Regions from separate parts of the Paenibacillus sp. P46E genome, predicted to be linked through region 3. Evidence: riboswitches for the same ligand, from Rfam matches in the RefSeq annotation. Region 3 holds a riboswitch; each other region holds the start of a gene.
The links. A riboswitch is a leader RNA that binds a small molecule or an ion and turns the genes downstream of it on or off. The one in region 3 is predicted to bind cobalamin.

Region 1 (7,528 bases), on a different contig from region 3:
TTCTGCGCAGTTCGGCAGCCGATACGCCGAAATAACCGGCAAATTCCACCGACTTGTATCCGATCTCCGCCACATTGCGCAGTGTACCCAGAAAATCCTTTTCGGCCATATCCCGCAGTGTATACATCTGTATCCCGACCTGCTGATTCATTGCCGCCATAGAGGACACGCTCCTTGTGTGCTGTAATTATTCAGAACTATTCCGCCTGTAGCTTGCGCTCCACCGATTCCAGCTTGCTGCGGCTTGTGGAGGGCTTGTCGCGCCGGTCATCAATCTTGAGCGAGGTGGACACCCTCTGCGCTCCGGCAGTAAAAGGGGACTCGTGCAACGCTTCAACGGCCGCCAGAATCCGCGCCAGCGGTCCCTCGATGATTGTGCCCATGGATGTCAGTTCGTAAGTTATACCTTCCACTGTCTCCAGCACGCGCTGCATATCCGCCACGTAGCTGCTGAGACTGGTACTGCCTGTACCAATCGGTATTACGGTTACTTCACCAATCGCCATTCTGAAATCCCTCCTATATAAGCTTCGTTATATAAGTCTCCAGTCCCCTCTATTGTAGCAACTCCCGCCTCCCCCCACAAATCACCCCTAATATGGGGACAATTTATGAACTGGAATCGCCAAAATTTACACACAAGTTGTGGATTACCTGTGGATGAACTGTGGACGAATACTGCGTTATCTGTGGATGGGCTGTGGATCATTTGTGAGTAAACGGGCAGAACCCGCCCCCGGCGCGGACTCGCAAAAAAATGTTTACAAACACAAGATATTGGGTTATTTTTATCTAGCGACAACAAAATATAGTGGAAACAGGTGCTTTGCTCTCTCACGAGGGATGAAGCTTAATAGGGAAACGCGGTGCAAATCCGCTGTGGTCCCGCCACTGTAACCGGATGTTCTGCAGGCTTCCACAAGCCCTGCGGAGCAGTATCTGGAGGCTCACGCCACTGAGGGCATTGCCCCTTGGGAAGGCGCCTCACAGGATTCACCGGAAGCCAGGAGACCTGCCTGTTTCCGGACACCATCATTTACGCCTGCGAGGAACAGGAGAGGTGTCCGCATGCGGCCTGCACAAGCAGATTTAGCCTTCCCCCCAGGATGGGAAGCAAGGCTGCCGATACCTGAATGCGATAAGCCTTATCGCACTCAGGTATCGGCTTCTGCGGGAAAGCTTCTTTCCATGGAGACCATCCGTAAATATCCGGTTTCGGTTATTTGCGTTACGCATCCGGGCATTTTCCGCCGTCCTCGGCGGGAGATGCTTTTTTAAGGTTTAAAACGGTTGCCTCACTACAATTAGAACATGTTTCATATACCGAGAGGAGAGAGCTATACAATGACGCTGCTGGAGAAACGGTACAACGGTGAACAAGCTGCACAGGAGGATCTATTAGAGGAAGTCATCCATTTGGGACGCGATATTATCGACAGCCGGGATTTGGATCTGCTGCGCGAGAATGCCAATTTGAACGGAGAGAGCTTCTCCGGCAAAATGAGCAAGTTCGGCAGTGAATATTCCAAATGGTATGCCCGCAACTTCACAATGCCGCCGCAACTGGTACAGGCTACCCTTGATAACGTAGTGTATGTCCACGATCTGGACCAATACGCGATCGGAACCACCAACTGCATCTTCATCCCGTTTGAACGGCTTCTCCGCGAAGGCTTCAACACTGGCAACGGCAGCGTGCGTCCTCCCAACTCGATCATGACTGCAATGTCGCTCGTAGCGATTATTTTCCAGTCTCAGCAAAATGCCCAATACGGCGGCGTATCCGCCAACAAGCTGGATTATGACCTGGCCCCTTATGTGACCAAGTCCTTTGCCAAACTGTTCCGCAAGGGACTCGAATATTTCGAAGAAGGACAAGCCGGAGAGCATCTTGGCGAAGTCACTATGAGCCGCAGCGATCTGGCAGAGCTGTATCCGCGGGCCTTCCGCTTTGCCTTAAAAGAAACGGAGAGCGAAACGCTGCAGGCGGCAGAGAGCATGATACATAACCTGAATACGATGTCCAGCCGCTCGGGCGGCCAGATTCCTTTTACCAGCATCAACTACGGCACGTGCACCTCGCCGGAAGGCCAGCTCGTGATCAGCTCACTGCTGACCGCAACGATGAACGGACTCGGCAGCGGCGAAACACCGGTATTTCCAATCCAGATCTTCAAATGCAAGCAGGGCGTGAACCAGCAGCAGGGCGATCCGAACTATCACTTGTTCCTCAAAGCTGCCGAATGCTCTGCCCGCAGACTGTACCCGAACTTTGCCAATCTGGATGCGCCGCTTAACATGCAATATTATGATCCGGCAGACCCGGATACTGAATTTGCAACCATGGGCTGCCGCACCCGGGTGCTGGGCGACCGCTTCGGACGCAACCACTGCTCCGGCAAAGGCAACCTGTCCTTCAATACGCTCAATCTCGTGCGGCTGGGATTGGAATACGGCACCGCCACAGGACGCCGGCTTGCCGCCGACGAGAAAGGCTTCTATGACGACCTGAACCATTATATGGACATCGCTCTGGAAGGCTTGCTCCACCGCTTCCGCATCCAGGCTTCCCAGAAGGCCAAAGCCTCTGACTTCATGATGCGCGAAGGTGTCTGGGAGGGCGGCCAGGACCTGGCTCCCGAGGATTCGGTTGGCGAACTGCTGAAGCACGGCAGTCTGTCGATTGGCTTCATCGGCATGGCGGAGTGCATGAAGGCTATGTACGGCAAGCATCATGGTGAGGACATGGAGATCCATGCCAAGGCGCTTGCTATTGTCCGCCACATGCGGGAATACTGCGACCGTAAGAGCGAGGAACTGAACCTCAACATCACCCTGTTCGCCACACCTGCTGAAGGGCTGTCCGGCAAGTTCACTAAGGTGGACCGTAAAGTACTGGGCTCCATTCCGGGTATCACCAACCGCGAATACTATACGAACTCTTTCCACATCCCGGTCTACCATGAGCTGAGCGCTGCGCAGAAAATCAGCCTGGAAGCACCGTTCCATGAATACTGCAATGCGGGTGCAATCTCTTATGTGGAGCTGAATGGTAATGCTCGCAGCAACCCGGCAGCTTTTGTCAAGATTATCCGTTACGCGCTGGAACAGCAAGTCAGCTATTTCAGCATCAACCATCCGGTGGACCGCTGCTCGAACTGCGGCTACGAAGGCGTGATTGGCACCAATTGCCCTTCCTGCGACGCGCATGAGAACGATGTGCATATCCGCCGTCTACGCCGGGTAACCGGCTACCTGACCGGCGACTATCAAACCCGCTTCAATGCCGCCAAGCAAGCCGAAGTAAGGGACCGCGTTAAGCATCTATGAACATATGCGGCTACTACCCGGAATCGATCAATGAAGGAGAAGGCATGCGGGCCGTCCTTTTCCTCAGCGGCTGCCGTCACCGCTGCCCAGGCTGCTTTAATCCCAAGACTTGGAACTTCAATTTCGGCGAGCCGTTCACCCTGGAGCGTCAACGGGAGATCATTGCCGAAATAGCCGCGAATCCGCTGCTGGACGGATTGACACTGGCAGGCGGCGACCCTTTTTTCTCGGCAGAGGAGGCTGCGGGCTTCATTCAGGAGCTGCGCAGCGTGCTGCCGGAGTATCCCGTCTGGATTTACACCGGCTATACCTATGAAGAGCTTATAGTGACACCCGACTCACCCGAATGGAACCTGCTGGCCCTGTGCCAGGTCGTGATCGACGGACGTTTTGTGGAAGAGCTCAAAGACACCACCCTTCCCTACCGGGGAAGCAGCAACCAGCGCATTATTGATATTCAGGCCAGTCTCGCCGGTACGGAAATCGTACATTGGGAGCCGGCTGCCTTATAAATTCAGTTAACTTTCAAAGAGCAGGCCAAGCCTCGGAGCGGGCCGCTCTCTGCGCTTATATACTTCAATTTGTGATATTGAAAATTAAACCCAAAAATGAAAGGATGGTTGAACTTATGCCACAGCTCGTAGTGAAACCCGATAACCGCCAACTGGCTTTTGACGAAATCCGCATTTCCGTGTACGCCGACCGTATCCTGAACGGCCTTGATCAATTAAGCAAGGAAACTCTGATCCGTGGAGTGCAGTCTAAGCTGCGCCGTGATGAGGTCAGCGGAGAAGAGATCAGCAATGCTTTTACGATGAGTGCCCTTGAACTGGTTACCAAAGAGGAGCCGGACTGGAAGTTCGCTGCTGCGCGTTCACTGCTAACCTCCCTGTACAAGAAAGCTGCCGTCAACCGCCGCTACAAAGCTTACCCGGAAGAGCCTTACGGCGAGCTGTACCCGCTGATTACCGATCTCGTGAAGAAAGGCATCTACCGTGAAGAACTGCTGTCCCACTACACCAAGGAGCAGATTGAGGAACTGGGCAGCTGCATCGATTACACGCGCGACCTGCTGTTCGATTACATCGGCCTGCTAACCCTGTCGGACCGTTATCTGGCGCATGACTTTGACGGCCGCGTAATGGAGCTTCCACAGGAGCGTTATATGATTATCGCGATGTTCCTCATGCACACAGAGCCGGTAGAGAAACGTCTGGATCTGGTCAAAGAAGCCTACTGGGCCATGAGCAACATTTACATGACCGCTGCCACACCTACCATGTCTAATGCGGGTAAAAAGGTCGCCGGACAGCTCTCCAGCTGCTTCATCGACACCGTGGACGACTCGCTCGAAGGCATTTTCGACTCCAATACCGATGTGGCCCGGCTAAGTAAAATGGGCGGAGGCATCGGCGTCTACCTCGGCAAGGTGCGGGCCCGAGGCTCCGATATCCGCGGCCACAAGAACACCAGCTCCGGCGTCATTCCATGGATCCGCCAGCTGAACAATACCGCAGTCAGCGTAGACCAGCTTGGCACACGTAAAGGCGCTGTCGCCGTCTACCTTGATGTTTTCCATAAAGATATTCTTGCCTTCCTCGACCTGAAGCTGAACAACGGTGATGAGCGGATGCGTGCGCATGATGTGTTCCATGGCGTCTGCCTGCCGGACCTGTTCATGGAGGCTGTCGAAGCACGAGGCCACTGGAACCTCTTCTGCCCGCATGAAGTGAAGAAGGTGATGGGCTGGAAGGATGACCGCGGTCGCGCGCTGGGTCTCGAGGATTTCTATGACGAGAAGCTTGGACAAGGTGCTTTCCGTGAAAAGTATGCCGAAGCCACCGCCAATCTGGAGCTGTCCCGCATCACGGTTCCGGCCATCGACATCATGAAGCGGATTATGAAATCGCAGCTGGAAACCGGCACCCCGTATATGTTCTACCGTGATACGGTGAACCGCACCAATCCCAACCGGCACCAGGGGATGGTCTTCTCCTCCAACCTGTGCACGGAAATCATGCAGAATCAATCGGCAACCGTTATCGAGAGTGAAGAACTGGTTACCAAGGACGGCCAGACCCGGATCGTCATCTCGAAGGTTCCCGGAGACTTCGTAGTCTGCAACCTGAATTCCATCCACCTGGCCCGCGCGATTCCGGCCGGAGTGCTGGAGCGGCTGATACCGATTCAGGTCCGCATGCTCGACAATGTCATCGACATCAACAATATTGAAGTGCTGCAGGCTCAGTACACGAACAGCCAATACCGTGCGGTAGGCCTCGGCACCTTCGGCCTGCATCACCTGCTGGCGCTGAAGGGCATCCGCTGGGAATCCGACGAAGCCGTGGAATATAACAATCATCTATATGAGCACATTAACTATCTGCTTGTGCGTTCCAGTATGGAGTTGGCCCGCGAGAAGGGCCGTTATCCGAAGTTTGCCGGTTCTGACTGGGAGACCGGCGCTTACTTCACTTCGCGCGGCTATACCAGCGGCGAGCAGGAAGGTAAATACGTGACAACAGAACAGTGGCGCGAGCTGCAGCAGGAAGTGGCCGCCGACGGCATGCGAAATGCCTGGATGTTCGCGATAGCCCCGAACGGCTCGACCTCGATCATTGCCGGGTCCACCGCCAGCATCGATCCGCTGTACGAGCTGCTCTCCTATGAGGAGAAGACCACCTACAAGATCGCCAACCCGGCACCGGATCTGTCCGAGAAGACGATCTGGTATTACAAAACGGCGTTCCTGATCGACCAGAACTGGTCGATCCGCATGGCCTCTGCCCGTCAGCGTCATGTCGATCAGGGCCAAAGCTTCAACTTGTACGTGACACCTGACATCAAAGCGACCGATTTCCTGAACCTGCATCTGAACGCCTGGAAGGGCGGATTGAAGTCGACTTATTATGTGCGGAGCCGTGCCCTGACCATAGAAGAATGTGAGTCTTGTGCGAGTTAAAGACTAACTTTAATAGGGGACACTTGGAGTCACGGAGAGGAAATTTGGAACTGTAGGAGCGTTAGCGTTCGCCTTTGTCTGCGGATTTCCACCGCGAACAGCGGTTTAAATCAAGAAATCTGCAGACAACAGCGACCGGAAGTCCAAACATTCCTCGTAGTGGCGAATAAAGTGCCGGCTTTTAAAGTGACCAGATTAGCCCCGCAAAATACAGGAGGGAAACAATAACATGCAACTGCAAAAGATTTTTAATACCGAAGCCCCGAACCAGTCTACACGGATCATCGACGGGGAATGCTCAGGGATTCTGAACTGGAACGATATCCGTATGCCGCATATGTACAAGCTGTACAAGGTGCTGCTGCTGAACCACTGGATCGCCGATGAGATCCCGATGTCGAAGGATGCCCAGCAGTTCCCGCAGCTGGAAGCGGAAGAGCAGCGTGTGTTCAAGATCAACATCGCCCTGCTGGCGGTGCTGGATTCGATGCAAACGATGTTCGTCGGCGATGTGAAGCGTTATTTTACCGACTCTTCGCTGGAAGCTATTTCGGCGATCATCGGACAGCAGGAGGTTGTGCACAACCAGTCCTACTCTTACGTCCTCTCTTCCATTGTCTCGGACAGCGAGCAGAAGGAGATTTTTGAATACTGGAAACATGATCCGGTGCTGCTGGAACGCAACCAGTTCATTTCCGACATCTACCAGGAGTTCCGGGATTCGCCGTCTAAGGAGACTTTTTTCCGGGCGATGGTGGCCGATCTGATTCTGGAGGGGATTTTCTTCTATAGTACCTTCGCCTTCTTCTACAACCTGGCCCGTGACCAGAAAATGATGGCGACCAGCCAGATGATCTCTTACATTCAGCGTGATGAGAATCAGCACTGCTACTTCTTCGCTGAAGTATTCAAGCAGCTGCTGGTGGATTTCCCTGAGCTGAACACCAAAGAAAATATGGATTACGTCTACCGTACCATCGACCGCGCTGTAGAGCTGGAGACCAATTGGGGCCACTACACGCTGACCAACGTACGCGGCATTGATATGAACGAGCTGAGCGACTACATCAAATACACCGCCAACAAGCGCCTGACGCTGATGGGTCTGGACAAAGCTTACACTGGTGTTGACGTCAACTGTATGCCTTGGATCAAGCCTTTCTCCGACGAAGCGCTGAACGCGACCAAAACCGACTTCTTCGAAGCCAAGTCCCGCAACTACGGCAAGGTTGGCGA
Region 2 (7,528 bases), on a different contig from region 3:
TTGCTTCATTAAATGCTTTTTTTTCAGTATGATGAAATGAATGAACGAAAGAAAGGGCATAGTAGAATGAGAAAATGGCTGACTATACTGCTGTATGTTTCGGGAATATTCCTCACGTTTATCTACAGGTATGACATCCTGGCCTGGCTGCGGCAGGATCATAATCTGTTTTTGGGCTTTGGCGCCGCTACTTTGCTGGCGATGTTCCCGCCGGTGCCTTATAAGCTGATAATCGGGATTTACGGGTATGCCTATGGAAGTCTGGCGGCGGCGGTGATTTGCTGGAGTGCATCTACCCTTGCCGGGGCGATGATCTATGGTATTGTCCAACACATGTTCCAGGAAAAAGCCCGTACTTATTTGGCATCAGTACCCGCGCTGGATAAATTCACATCTGCCGTGCAGCGGAGGCCATTTGCAGCGGTTGTGCTGGCCCGGCTTGCACCGGTCGTTCCGCAGATGGGAGTAAATATCTATGCAGGTGCCGCCGGCCTGCCCTTTTGGAGTTATCTTGCGGCATCCGGACTGGGCAAAATTCCTGCCATCGCGTTATACGCCTTTCTCGGCGGCCAGCTGCTCCAGCATCCGCGAAGCGCGTGGATGGCTATCCTGGTATATGTGGCGGTACTGGCTCTGGCTATATTATCGCTGCGTCCGCGATCCTTCAGCTCCAAGAAAGACTGATGCCAGGAACGACATGAATCCTTATTTTTGCACAAAACGCCGCTAACTGGCAGGCGGCGCTTTTTTGTTTTATAATTACATTGTGATCTATTTAATTGCATCTATGAATGGAGGGATATTCATGAGTGATGTTCAATCTTACAATATAAGCAGCAAAACAGAAAAAGCTACGTTTGCCGGGGGCTGTTTCTGGTGTATGGTATCACCATTTGAAGAACTTCCAGGAATCGTTGAGATTATATCCGGGTATACGGGCGGACATACCGTTAACCCGACTTATGAAGAGGTTTGCTCGGAAACCACAGGACATGTGGAAGCAGTGCAGATCACCTTTCAACCTGATATTTTCCCATACACCAAGCTTCTGGAGCTGTTCTGGCAGCAGATTGACCCTACCGATGCCGGAGGGCAGTTCTATGACCGCGGGACTTCATACGGGACAGCTATTTTCACCCACTCCGAAGAGCAGCGGGAGCAGGCTGAAGCCTCCAAGGCGGACTTACAGGCCAGCGGACGTTTCTCCGCTCCCATTGTGACGCCGATCCTTCCGGCCAAGCCGTTTTACCGTGCGGAAGAGTACCACCAGGGATATCACCACAAAAATCCCGGTCACTATAAACGTTACCGCACAGGCTCCGGCCGGGACGCTTTTATCGAGGACCACTGGAAGCACAAGGAGGAGAAGCAGAGCCTCAAGGAACGTCTGACTCCGCTGCAATATGAGGTTACCCAGAACAATGCAACCGAATCCCCTTTCCGCAATGAGTTCTGGGATCATCACGGGGATGGCATCTATGTCGATATCGTATCCGGTGAACCGCTGTTCAGCTCTCATGACAAATTCGACTCCGGCTGCGGCTGGCCCAGCTTCACCCGACCGATCCGCGACTATTCAGTCAAAGAGAAGACGGATCTCAGCCATCTGATGGTCCGCACCGAAGTCCGCAGCAAAGCAGCCGATTCTCATCTTGGACATGTATTTAACGATGGTCCCGGTCCGAATGGTCTGCGCTACTGTATTAACTCGGCAGCACTCCGCTTTGTTCCGAAAGAGGATTTGGAAACGGAAGGCTACGGCGAATACCGCGTACTGTTCCAGCATGCTTAACTAACAGCGGTTATTCAGCCCAGTTGCACATCCATGTCACAAAGCCTCCAACCCGCAAGCAGCGGTGTTGGAGGCTTTGTTTCTTCTGTAAAAAATACTACTCCGCTACTACTCCGGCTTTTTGTCATCCAGCTCATCCGCATCAGGAGCCGGCGCCGGATTCCCGGTGGTCTGATCCTGATGCGTCTGGTTCTGCTCCCGGTTCTCCTGACGGATACGCATAACCGTCCCATGATCCCGTGACTTGTTTCTTTTGCGGACCCAGAGCACAATTACCACAACAACAGCAGCTACAATCAATACCGGAAGTGCAGCGGCCAGGAGTATAAAGAGCCATTGAAACATTACAGACAGTGCATGCAGACTGCTCTGAAGCGCATCCGAAGCCCGGTCCATTAACGGCCCTTGTTCTTTGGTCTTGGCAATACCCACGCTCTCTTCAGTCTGATATAGTCGAAGCTCAACCGTGGAAAAGGATACATTCTGGTCAATATATCGCATTCTGCCCTTGATCGTCTCCATTTCCTCCTGAATGGCACCAAGCTGGTTGGCGAACGCCACGAGGTCTGCAGATTTGGTTGCCTTTTTCATAAACTCGATATATTGGCTCTCCATCAACTGCTTGGCCTTGAGGCGCGACCCCAAATCCACATATTCCTCTGAAACGTCCTGACCCTGGATTTTATGCTGAAGCTTCACGTTTTTGATCTTTTCCAAATGGTCCAGAAAGGAAGAAAATCCCGAAGCAGGCACCTTCAGAATAAAGGCTCCGCCATGCTCATATTCGGAGGTATTCTCCGAAAATTCAACAATATAGCCTTCTGCAAGCGTCACCATATTGCGCACTTCTGTCTGCGCTTTAGCATAGTCCGTTACTTCCATCGTTAGGCTGGCGTGATAGATCAGCTTTTTGTTCAGTCCTGCCACAACATCGCTTCCCGTAAAACCGGCTGTTCCTCCAGCTGCACGCGCTGCATCCGTGTTGCTCACTGCTGAGCTTCCTCCGCCAGCCTTGTCTCCCTCAGCCGCAGGAGCTTCAGCTGCAGCCGACACTGCTTGATCCTTCGGTGCAGCATTCGCTGAAGTGTTCTGGTCTGCTGCGCCGTCGAAGCCTTCTGCCGTGCTGGAATTGTCTGCCTTCATCTCCGACCGGCTTGCAGAATCATTATTGCTTCCAGCCCCGCACCCTGTCAAAACGATAGCAAACACTATTAGTCCCAATACATAATACAGATAATGCAGACCCCTTTTTTGCATGCCCATTCCTCCAAAAGTGTAGTGGAATTTCCGCTTCTTTTGTACAGATTGCTGCCAGCGAAGAGCTTTTTGTCTGTAGGCATCTTTCGCGTTAAAGTCTTTGACGTTCCAAAAGCTGGAAGGTTGCAGGAATTCGGTAAATTTTCCATTTAATTAGCCGTTATCTTTGTTTGCGAGCGTTTACATTATTTGCTGCAATGAAGTTGTCTTTATAAGGAAGGTAACACCAAAAACCCTATATTCACAAGGAATAAGGGTTAGGTTCTGCTCGGACAAGCTCCACCTTGCCGATCAGTCTATTATTCATTTCGAACGCCGCCATTTCACGACAAAGGGAGGTGAGACCCTCATGGCAAAAGACGTAAAGTGCGCAGTCAACTCCTGTACGTACTGGGCTGAAGAAGACAAATGTAACGCCGAATCCATCTTCGTTGCCTACCACAGCTCGAAGCAGCCTTCACAAGCTGAAGAAACAGACTGTAAAACCTTTGAAAGCAAATAAGTTAAGGTTAGAAGGGACCCTCCACGGTTCCTTCTTTTCTTTTTTCTATTCTAGCAAGATTGAGAATGATTATCAAGCGTTTTTCTTCCGCACATTACCTGCAGCCAGAACCATGTTGCGAAGTGCCGCCTCCGTCTCCTCCCAGCCGCGTGTCTTCAGCCCGCAGTCTGGATTAATCCAGAATTGTCCGGCATCCAGTACACGCAGTGCGCGCTCAATATTCTGCGTCATCTCCTCTACTTCCGGAACACGGGGACTATGGATATCATAGACGCCCAGTCCAATGCCTTTATCATAATCATGATCTTCAAAAGCAGTAATCAGCTCCCCATGGCTGCGGGAAGTCTCAATGGAGATCACATCCGCATCCATAGCCGAGATCGCCCCGATCATGTCATTAAATTCGCTGTAGCACATATGTGTATGAACCTGCGTGGTGTCCTTCACATGGTTCGTGGCTACCCGGAAGGACCGTACAGCCCAATTCAAATAATACTCATGATCTTCCGCCTTCAGCGGCAGTCCTTCGCGGATAGCCGGCTCATCCACCTGAATCATCTCAATTCCGGCATCCTCCAGCGCCTGAACCTCGTAACGGAGAGCAAGGGCAATCTGCTTCGCAACCTCTTCGCGGCTGAGGTCATCACGTACAAAGGACCAGTTCAGGATAGTTACCGGTCCGGTCAGCATCCCTTTTACCGGCAGCTTCGTCAGAGACTGGGCATAGACACTTTCTTTGACGGTCATCGGCTGGATAAAAGCGACATCCGCGTAAATCACCGGTGGCTTCACGCAGCGCGAGCCATAGGATTGCACCCAGCCATTCTGGGTGAACAGATAGCCACCCAGTTTCTCCCCGAAGAACTCCACCATATCCGTCCGCTCAAATTCACCATGTACCAGCACATCCAGACCAAGCTCCTCCTGAAGTGTAATTGCCTCGGCGATTTGGCGGCGGACGAACGTATCATAGCGCTCCTCATTCCACACCCCTTTGCGCCATTTGAGTCGCGCCTGGCGGACCTCAGCCGTCTGCGGAAAGCTGCCGATAGTTGTTGTCGGCAGTAGGGGCAAACGCCATTTCTCCTGCTGCAGCTGCACTCGCTCTGCGAACGGCAGGCTCCGGCTGTCCTGAAGTTCGTCCAGACGGCGGACCTGCTCGGCCACATCCCGGCGGCCGCGTTCAGGAAGTGCACGGAAGACGGCCAGCGCTTCCCGGCTCTCTGCAAGCCCCGCCTCGGCCGTTCCGTTGTCACCGCCTGCGGCTGCGGCGAGCAGCCGAAGCTCTGCCAGCTTTTCGTCGGCGAAGGCCAGCGCCTGCTTCACTGCAGGCTTCAGCTTCCCTTCGCTCTGCACCGTTACCGGCACATGGAGCAGGCTGGAGGATGGCTGAAGAATCAGCCGGTCCAGCGGCACATGAAGAGCCAGCTTCTCAATCAATCCAAGCTTGGTATCAGGGTCTGCACGCCAGATACTGCGTCCGTCGATAATGCCAGCGCCCAGCCATTTATCTTCCGGCCAGCCAAGTCGTCCGATCGCCTCCAGATTCGTGCCGCCATCATGGACGAAGTCAAGGCCAATGGCCTGTACCGGCAATTCAAGCAATGCTTCCAAGGGTTCAGCCGCTTCAAAATAAGTCTGCAGAATCAGACTCAAGCCGGGGACTGCAGCGGAAATCTCGCTATAAATGGTCTTCAGCAAGGCAATATCTTCCGCGTTCAATCCAATAACGATGGCTGGTTCGTCGATCTGCACCCAGGCTACACCTTCCTGCTGAAGCTCCTGCAGCAGCTGAATATAAGCCGGCAGGAAACGGTCGGCAACCTCCCCGATGTCCGCAGCCGGAAATCCCTTGGACAGCTTGAGAAAGGTATAAAGTCCCACGATAACCGGCTTGCCTTCAATGCCAGCCTGCGCTTTGGCGAAGCGATAGGCGGCCAGCGGTTTATTCTCAGTCAGCCGGGGTGTAAGGCTGCCGATCTCCGGCACGATATAATGGTAATTCGTATTGAACCATTTGGTCATCTCGCAGGCCGGGGCGGCCGCATTGCCGCGGGCCATGGCGAAATATAGATCAAGCGGGACAGCCCCGCCGTCATAATCATACCGTGGCGGCACAATGCCGAACATAACGGCTGTGTCCAGCACATGATCGTAGAAGGTGAAATCATTCACCGGGATCAGGTCAATACCGGCCTGTTGCTGCGACCGCAGGTGCTGAAGCTGAATGTCCGCCATTTCAGCACGGAACTCCTGCTCGCCAATTTTACCGGCCCAGTACGCTTCCAGCGTTTTTTTCCATTCACGGTTTTTGCCGATTCTCGGGTATCCCAGATTGCTGGTGATCAATTTAGTTGTCATTGAAATCTGCTCCTCATCTGTTCGCTATTTGTTGTATATCCTTATAAAAAGACGCCTCTCCCGAAAAATAAGCCACAGGGAAAGACGCCCATTGATCTTCTAAATGGAATAACGTCCGAACACCTCCCTATCTTCCGTAGGTACTGCAGTGCTTCAGAGTCAGGCAGGTCTCCTGGCTAGCGGAGTCATCGTTCTTCAGCAAGTCTTCCCGGCTGGATCTACCTGTCTGCCAGTGACACATTAAGCTGGAACTCTTCCGTTACAGTGGCGGGACCGCGTCGGTTTCGAGCCGAACTTCCCTATTAAGCTGGACAAAAGCTACATTCACTCCGTCCGGCACCTGTCTCCTATATTCGCTTTTCAAAACTTCATCCTTTAATCTGATGCCATCATACTGTACCTTTTTTGCCATCCGCAACAGATTCCGGCGATTTCAGCTATACACATTCGCTATAGCAAAACAGCTTTTTGCCCGATTTGGCATCTGAATCTTGATCAGTGCTCATGACAAAAAGGCGATACCCTCCAAGGAAGGCACCGCCCGCATTATTCTTTTCTATTCTAGAACCATACCAGATAGACCACTGCAGCAAGAACAATCCGGTAGATTGCAAACGGCAGCAGCTTAATGCGGTTGATCAGCTTCAGGAAGAAACGCATGGACAGCAGTGCGAACAGAAATGCGCTGATGAACCCGGCGATAAAGAACGGCAGTGCATCGAGAGTGAAATACTGCCAGTTCTTCAGCAGTGAAATCAGGCTGGCTCCAGCCATAATCGGCACCGCCATAATGAAGGTGAAGTCGGCCGCGGCACGGTGGCTCATTCCGAGCAGTACACCACCGGAGATCGTTGATCCCGAACGGGAGAACCCCGGCCATAGCGAGAAACACTGGATCAGACCGACCGATAGCGCCTGCCTATATGTAATTTGGTCGACACTCTCCGTTTTGATCTTTTTGGGGGCGAAAAGGTCTGCGCAGATCATTAGAATCGCTCCGACGACCAGACCAATCAGCACCGTTGAGGTCGAAAACAGATGCTCATCAATATAATCCTCGAACAGAAAGCCGAGCACTCCGGCAGGGATAAGACCCACAAGCACTTGTGCCAGCTTCAGCCGTCCCGCGGTCTCCACTGCCGGCTGTCCTTCCGGCACCGCTGTCAGCTCTTTGCGGCTGAACCGTTTCAGACCCAGAAGATCGATGAACCGGTTGCGGAAAATCACCACCACAGCCAGGATCGAGCCCAGCTGAATCACTACCTTGAACGTATTCGCTGTGTATTTCCCGAGAAATTCCTGCGATTTCAGCCACATATCATCGACAATAATCATATGACCCGTGGAGGATACCGGAGCAAATTCAGTCAAACCTTCAACAATACCTAATATGATTGCTTTAATTATAGTCAAAAGCTCCATGTAATCTCCTCCTAAAAGTTTTGTGAGCATCACATCTATGAAATCACTTCGTTCAAAACTTGCTTCGGAAGCATAAACTTAGTTTTGTGAGCATCGCATCTATGAAATCACTTCGTTCAAAACTTGCTTCGGAAGCATAGAATTCGTTGGTGTTGTTACCCGCGGGCTTTGCCGGCGGTACGTCGTTTACGCAA
Region 3 (7,528 bases):
GAGCGGTGCCGGAGGCATCCGCGTTCGAGGTGACGGTGCAGCTGGAGGCCGGTGCGAAGCTGGCCGCAGGCGACATGATTATCGCCGGGGAGTACAAGCTGATCCTGCAGCCGGCTTCGGGCAAGGCAGCAGACAGCACCCCGAGCGCCGGGGTGGACACTTCTTCAAGCGCTGAACCTTCGCCTAAGGCAACTGGTGATACGGACAGCGAATGATGCGTGGCAGTAGAATATGTTTTCAACACATTATCCTGAACAGCACGATTTGCCGAGAATATGGGGCGCGTGCAGTTCGGGATTTTTGCTGATTTATGGTGTATATGAGTTGAACCGGGGAAGTTCAATTCTTGAGCGGCATAAGAAGCGCATAGTGAACTTGGTGAAGTGGAAAAAGGTAAACTAATTAGCTGGAATTCTCTCTGCAAATGACTTTAGTTGGAGTTTGTACACCTGATTCAGACTCATTCACCCTATAACGCCGATTTCAGCCGGATTAATGATACTTTTTCCCACATAGGTTACTTCATGAACCAAGTGAGCTCTATTAGTGATACTTTTTCCCACAAACTAAGGAGAGTAGCTTTCTTCGGGGAAGCCTGAGTATATTCGTCCTGAAGTATAAATATGCTCGGAAATAACGGCAGAAATGCCGCTGTTACAGTTGCATTGACCGTTTTATTTGAAAGTGCCGTTGATTTGGCTTGTTGCTGAACAGGCAGGCATTGCCCCCTCTAGTTATTCATGGAGGGCAACGATCCTGCAAGCCGCTTACCTGCCGCTTACCTGCTGCCGATAAGCTGCCCACTTAGCTTTTTACAAGCGGGGGACTTTGGCGATGTGCTGTGTTTTTTCATTGTTACTGTGGGCAGGGGAGACTGGCTCTGACACCCGGCAGAAGGATTGTTGCAAGTTTGCGAACCTCCCAAGCCACTATGAAACAGCTTGTCTATAGACATACAAGGGAATACTGGATATGATTATGGATATTAAAATTTAATAGGTTATGGAGAAGGTGCCGGTTCTGCTTCACAGAATCAGAATCGGCTTAAAAGGGAAGCACGGTGCAAATCCGGCGCGGTCCCGCCACTGTAAATGCGGAGCGGCTCTTAGAGCGGCCACTGTCCGGTAGAAGGATGGGAAGGCCAAGAGCAGCAATGAGGCATAAGCCAGGAGACCTGCCTTTTTCGTGAACGTTTCTATTCTTCGTGGGGTAAGAATGCGGAACATATGCAGATGGATGGAGTCCGGAGCTTAGGAGCGCCGTAGCCTTCACTTTGTATTCTTCCGGGCCGCCCTGAACAAGGGTGGTCTTTATGTTGTTAAGGTTACCCCTGCAGTGCACTACAATCCACATTTCATTAAAAAGGAAAGAGGTTGACGATGAAGACATTGTATTCTGCCAAGTCCTTTGTACTTGGTCTGGTCTTATTACTGGTTATTTCGATTACAGGTACCGCTGTGGTTCCGGCGGGACAGGCTTTTGCTGCGGCAGGAGCCTCCGTTAACAAGGTAACGAATAGTGTTGCAGACGCTGTGTATGCGGCTGACCATGCTGCGGACGGAGAAGCAGTAGCGGCACTAACTTCAGCGGATTCCGGGGGACAGGTGACGGTCTCGCAGGCAACGTATACAGCTGCTGAATATGTTATTAGCGGCGGTGTGACTTCGGAGTGGCAGGCAATCGGCCTGGCCCAGGCGGGCTACCGGGTGCCGGAGAGCTATGCCCAGTCGCTTGCACAGAAGGTGCAGGCTGCGGGAGGCACCTTCCCGAATGTTACGGATTATGCGCGGATTGTACTTGCTGTGCGGGCGACCGGCGGGGATCCGGCGAACTTTGCCGGAAGCGGTTCGGGGGCAGGGTACAATCTGCTGGAGCGCATCTACAACAGTGACAAAATTAGCGGCCAGTCGCTGAATGCTCCGGTATATGCATTGCTGGCACTGGATTCCGGAAGCTATACACTTCCAGGGGATGCCAAATGGAATCAGACATCATTATTAAGCGAAATTCTATCTAAGCAAAACAGTGACGGCGGCTTCGCTCTGTTCCCGGGAGCGAGCGATCCGGATATGACGGCCATCGTCCTGACCGCACTCTCTGCTCATAAGAATGACCCGGCTGTTGCGACAGCCGGACAAAAAGCCGTAGCCTGGCTGGCTGCCAAACAGGATGCCAGCGGCGGTTATGGGGACAGCAGTGAAAGTGTGGCCCAGGCCATCATTGCCCTGTCTTCTTATGGCGTAGACCCCACCAGTGACGAGTTCACCAAGAACGAAGCAGATCTGATCAGCAGACTTCTGAGCTTCCGGTTGGAGAGTGGTGCCTTTGCCCATAATCAAGGCGGCAGTGCCAATGTGCTGGCCACGGAGCAGGGACTCCAGGCGCTGGTGGCTTACAGCTTGTTCAGCGGTGGAACGAACGGCAAACTGTATGACTTTTCCAAGCAGGCACCGCAGAATCCGTTAGTCTATGTGCCGCTCACGATCGAAGGCCCTGAGAAGACACTGGGCCAGGGCAGCGCATATGCAGGGAATGTACTCGAGGCGCTGGACAAAGTAGCTGCGGCAAATGGCCTGCCGGTTACGAACCCTTCCGGTAACTATGTTACGGGTATCGGCAGCATCTCTGCCGGGATCTACGGCGGGTATGATGGCTGGATGTATGCTGTTTCGCGCGGCGGTGAATGGGCAAGCGTCGATGTAGGCATGAAAGACTTCAAGCTGAAGGAGTCGGACAAGCTGCTGGTTTATTATGCCGGCAGCGATACACAGCTTGTAGATCAAGTAGCCCTTTCCAAGGTGCAGCCTAGAGAGGGTGAAGCTTTTAACGTCACGGTCACCCAAAAAACATGGGTATGGAATAATACCACAGCCACTTCCAGTCCGGTAACCTCAAGCGCTGCCGGGGTACAGGTGACGATTGGGGATCATACGGTCACAACAGATGCAAAAGGCATTGCAGCTTTTACCGGAGGAATTCCAGCAGGTGATTATACGCTTGCTGTGACCGGCTACGCTCCGGGGAAGGCCCCTGCAGTTGCGAAATATACGCAGCCTTTGAAGATCGCTCCCAAGAATGTAGCGGCTTATCTGTCGGTTGAAGGTCCACAGGGACCAGTCATCGACGGTACGCTGGAGGCGTATAATGCACTGGAAGCGCTGAAGAAACTCGCTGAGTCTGGGAATATTCCGCTGAAGATTACAGAATCCTCTTTTGGCAGCTATGTCTCGGCGATTAATGGAATAGAGAGCGGCACGTATAAGGGCTATTGGAGCTTTGCGGTGCAGCGGGGCGGCGAATGGATCTACCCGTCTGTAGGGATGGGGGATTACGTACTGGAGGTATCCGACCGGGTGCTGGTGTATTATGCCGGTGCGGATACCCAGGTGGTGGATAAGGTACAGGTCAGTCCAGCGCAACCTAAGCCGGGCGAGGCTTTTACCGTTACCGTGACGCAAAAAAAATGGGTGTGGAATTCAGCCACATTCAACAATGATCCGGTAACCTCCCCGGCGACGGGTGTACAGGTTACCATTGGCGGCAAATCCGTCACTACGGACAGTCAAGGCACAGCCAGCTTTAAGGACGGTCTGCCCGGCAAAATATACACACTAGCAGTAACCGGGTACGTTGCCGACAACACGCCAAAGATCGCCCGCCATGCACAATCCCTGAAAATATCCCAGAGCAATGTGACATCTTATCTGTCCATTGAAGGGCCGCAGGGGCCGGTAGCCGAAGGCACACTGGAGGCGTTCAACGCGTTTGACGCGCTGCTCCAACTGGCTGCTTCGGACCATATTCCACTGAATATTACGGAATCCTCTTTTGGCAGCTTTGTATGGGGTATCGATGGCATCAAGAATGGCACTTACAGCCCGAATGATTATTGGGGGTTTGCAGTATCGCGCGGCGGGGAGTGGATCTACCCCGAGGTAGGACTGAATGATTTTGTATTGCAGCAATCCGACCGGGTGCTGGTCTACTATACCGGTGACAACACGCATGTTGTCAATTCACTGTCAGTTGCTCCGGCGCAGCCGAAGCCGGGTGAAAAGTTCACCGTTACAGTAGCGCAGAAGCAGTGGGTCTGGAATAATACCACCTTCACCTCTGACCCGGTGGTAACGCCGGCAGCGGGTGTACAGGTTACCATTGGCGGTATAGCAGTAACTACTAATGACCAAGGTATCGCTGTCTTTGACAAAGGTCTGCCTGCGGGTGCGTACACGCTGGCCGTGACCGGCTATGTTGCCGACAGCACGCCGAAAATTGCCCGCTATACGCAAAAGCTGACCGTTACAGATCCGGCAGTTGTGCCTCAGCCGGCATCGGCAACGATCTCGGTTATCGGGGACAGTGCCAAAGGAACGATTCTGCCCAGCACGCAGGTGGTCTTGAACTCGGGGGAAACGGCATACAGCCTGCTGAAACGCCAATTGGGGGGCAAAGTGGAGGCCACGACCTCCGGCGGAAGCCTGTATGTGGTGTCTATCGACGGTCTCAAAGAATTTGACCGGGGACCCAAAAGCGGATGGCTCTATTACGTAAATGGTAAGGACCCTGGATTTAGTGCGGCTGATTATAAATTGAGTAATGGAGATGTGCTTGTCTGGTCCTACACGACAGATTATGAAACCACTTCTCCAGGCGCAGGCGGTCTCCCGGGAAGTACGGGAACCGTGGACATCACCACTGACAACACTCTTCCGCTGAATCAGGTGGGGCAGACAACAGCCGTTACGAACCTGAACGCGAGAATGACGGCGTCAGAAGCGGCGGCACTGAGCGGGAAATTCACGGCAAACTCTGCTGCCTTCGATCAGGAGGTTACCCCTGGTGCAGGTGCAGCCTTAAAGGACAGTGGCGGTGAAGTGCAACTGCTGATTCCGGCCGGTGCGGTTACCGGAACCGTGAAGATCAGCGTGCGGGAGAACAGCTCGTCCCGCAAGGAGCTGGTATCGGGGCTGTACACCTTCTCCCCGGATGGTACCAAATTTGTGAAGCCGGTCGACTTGTCCATTACGGTGCCTGTAACCGTCCTTAATCCAGCTAATCTGGCCTTGGCCTGGCTTGATCCTGCCACAGGCCGCTGGATTCCGGTTCCGTCGGTATTGGATGCCAAGACGGGGGTTCTCACCGGAAAGGTTAGCCACTTCACCGACTACGCAGTGGTTGACCGCAGCAAGTGGGAGCCAAAGCCAGAGCAGCTGAAAAGCGACATTGCTGCTACAGCGAAGGGCATAACAGCAATGGAAGAGCTTAGTGACTGGCAGGCTGTTGGGCTTGCCCGTTCAGGTCATGCGGTGCCTGCTGCTTATCTGGCAGGTGTGAAGGAGCAGCTGTCGGACAGTCAGGGGCAGCTCCGCAAGGTTACAGACTATGAGCGTCTAGTCTTGGGTGAGGCTGCTGCGGGTGCAGATCCGCAGACGTTCGGCGGCTATAACCTCATTGAGAAAATCTACAACAATGACAAGTTGACCAGCCAGGGAAATAACGGTCTAATTTTTGCCCTGATTGCCCTGGATAGCGGCTCCTATACGGTGCCTTCGAGTGCCAAGTGGACCAAAGAACGCCTGACTCAAGCCCTGCTCGAAGCTCAGGATAAAGACGGCGGATTCCCGCTCACTGCAGGCGGAACAGCAGATCCGGATATTACCGCAATGGCGGTTACCGCACTTGCTGCTCATGCTGACCAGGCTGCTGTTGCGGCGGCAATAGACAAGGCCATTGCCTGGCTGTCACAGCAGCAGCAGGAAGACGGCGGCTACAAACAGGCTGGTGAGGCGAACAGTGAGAGTACAGCGCAGGTGATTATTGCCCTGAGTGCTGCGGGCATCGGCCCGAATGACTCCCGGTTTGTCAAAGCCAAAGGCGGATTGCTTAGCCATCTGGCTTCCTTCCGGCAAGCGGACGGCGGTTATGCGCACACACTGGGACAACCCGCGAACAGCGTAGCCACCGAGCAGGCACTACTGGCACTGACAGCGTATAGCCGTTATCTGAACGGTGAGTCGAAGCTCTTCAGCATTTCTACTTCCGGTGTGACCGGGGGAGCGGTATTCACTGATGAGGACCTGATTTCGGCTTGGGCGCTGGATTCCGTGCATCAGGCTTACACCCGGAAGCTGATGGAAGGGGTCAGCGGAAACAGCCTGATCTTTGCGCCGAAGCAGAAGATTACCCGTGCGGAATTTGCGGCTCTGCTGCTCAGACTGACCCACAATGAGCCTTCTCCGGCAAGCAGTGCACCGGTATTCAGCGACGTCAAGACTGGCGCATGGTATTATGGAATAGTGCTGAGAGCCAAACAGCTCGGCATTGTCGATGGGATCACGGCTACAACCTTTAATCCGAACGGCATCATCTCCCGCCAGGATATGGCTGTCATGATCGCCAGAGCGCTCAAGCTGGAAAATACAGCTTCTGCGTCAGCCCCGCAGGCTGTGAAATTTACAGACGAGGCCCGGATCAGCAGCTACGCGCTATCTGCTGTCCGTTCCGTCACTCAGCTCGGCTATATGACCGGATCTGGCGGAACCTTTGACCCGGCGGCAGCGGTCACCAGAGAAATGGCGGCTGTTGTGGCTGTAAGATTGCCTTGATGTTACACGAATAACGGACTCAGGAGGCGTTACTTTGCAGTAATTTCCAGTCCTTATAGGCCTGTCCGGTTATGAAGTAGAGACAGTGCCTGTTATACCAGCAATCATATTGTAAAAGAACGGAACGGGGGAGCAGTCTGCAGCCCCGTTCCTTTCCCTTTTCCCGGAGGTGTCCATGTTCATGTTGAGGTCCATCCAGCAATGGTTGTCTTACCCGCTGCTGCTTCTGGCCGCAGCGCTGCTGCTCGCCGGCTGCGCAGCCGGCGCAGACACAGCCGGCGGCGGTCCAAGCCCCGCCGCCGCGAATACGGCTGCGGTGCAGAGCCCGCAGCCCCAGAACCCGGCGTCCCCTATCCCCGGGGATGCCGCAAGCCCCGTGCCGTCCAGCGCGGAATCCGCTGCCGGGACGTCCACGGGGGCGGCTGCATCTGCGCCGCCGCCCGCCGCTTCCGGCGCGGCCGCTGACGCCGCGCCGTCTGACGCTGCCGTAACGGAGCCAGCTCCCGTTACGGGCAGCGCTGCTGCGCCGGTTGCATCCGCGCCGGCGGCCGCCAGCGCAGCTCCGGCCACGGCGCAAGCCCCGGCCGGGCCTGCGAAGCCTGCTGCGGGCACGAAGCCCTCGGCAGGCACTAAGCCAGCGGCAACGGCGAAGCCTCCCGCCACAGCGCAAGCCCCGGCAGCTGTGAAGCCGACTGCTGCCGCATCAGCCGCCCCGGCGAAGCCTGCCGGGGCTGAAGACACCGTCACGTTCTCCATTACCGGAGACAAGGAGCACGGGACGATTTTTGCGGCAGCCGCCGTTGAAGTCAAGGACGGCGAGAGTGCGCTGGAGCTGCTGAAGCGCATTACCCGCAAGAATAAAATTCAAATGGAATACCAGGGTGCCAAAAGCTTCGCTTATGTAGAAGGAATAGATAATCTCT

Region 1: linked by a shared signal. The riboswitch ahead of A3849_RS02210 (anaerobic ribonucleoside triphosphate reductase) and the one ahead of A3849_RS07900 (S-layer homology domain-containing protein) in region 3 are both predicted to bind cobalamin.
Region 2: linked by a shared signal. The riboswitch ahead of metE (5-methyltetrahydropteroyltriglutamate--homocysteine S-methyltransferase) and the one ahead of A3849_RS07900 (S-layer homology domain-containing protein) in region 3 are both predicted to bind cobalamin.

Annotation. Positions count from the first base shown of each region.
Region 1 is NZ_LVYZ01000002.1:190,337-197,864, forward strand. Features, by position in the region: gene A3849_RS02195 (sugar phosphate isomerase/epimerase family protein) at 1-160, opposite strand, end outside; gene A3849_RS02200 (MTH1187 family thiamine-binding protein) at 198-506, opposite strand; cobalamin riboswitch at 803-1,034, shown strand; gene A3849_RS02210 (anaerobic ribonucleoside triphosphate reductase) at 1,345-3,330, shown strand; gene nrdG (anaerobic ribonucleoside-triphosphate reductase activating protein) at 3,327-3,842, shown strand; gene A3849_RS02220 (ribonucleoside-diphosphate reductase subunit alpha) at 3,959-6,292, shown strand; gene A3849_RS02225 (ribonucleotide-diphosphate reductase subunit beta) at 6,522-7,528, shown strand, end outside.
Region 2 is NZ_LVYZ01000028.1:98,170-105,697, reverse strand. Features, by position in the region: gene A3849_RS06995 (TVP38/TMEM64 family protein) at 67-684, shown strand; gene msrB (peptide-methionine (R)-S-oxide reductase MsrB) at 806-1,792, shown strand; gene A3849_RS06985 (DUF4349 domain-containing protein) at 1,901-3,049, opposite strand; gene A3849_RS06980 (DUF1540 domain-containing protein) at 3,399-3,551, shown strand; gene metE (5-methyltetrahydropteroyltriglutamate--homocysteine S-methyltransferase) at 3,624-5,912, opposite strand; cobalamin riboswitch at 6,058-6,271, opposite strand; gene A3849_RS06970 (undecaprenyl-diphosphate phosphatase) at 6,474-7,334, opposite strand; gene A3849_RS06965 (DedA family protein) at 7,490-7,528, opposite strand, start outside.
Region 3 is NZ_LVYZ01000030.1:14,069-21,596, reverse strand. Features, by position in the region: gene A3849_RS07905 (GAP1-N2 domain-containing protein) at 1-215, shown strand, start outside; cobalamin riboswitch at 993-1,196, shown strand; gene A3849_RS07900 (S-layer homology domain-containing protein) at 1,380-6,605, shown strand; gene A3849_RS07895 (DUF4430 domain-containing protein) at 6,787-7,528, shown strand, end outside.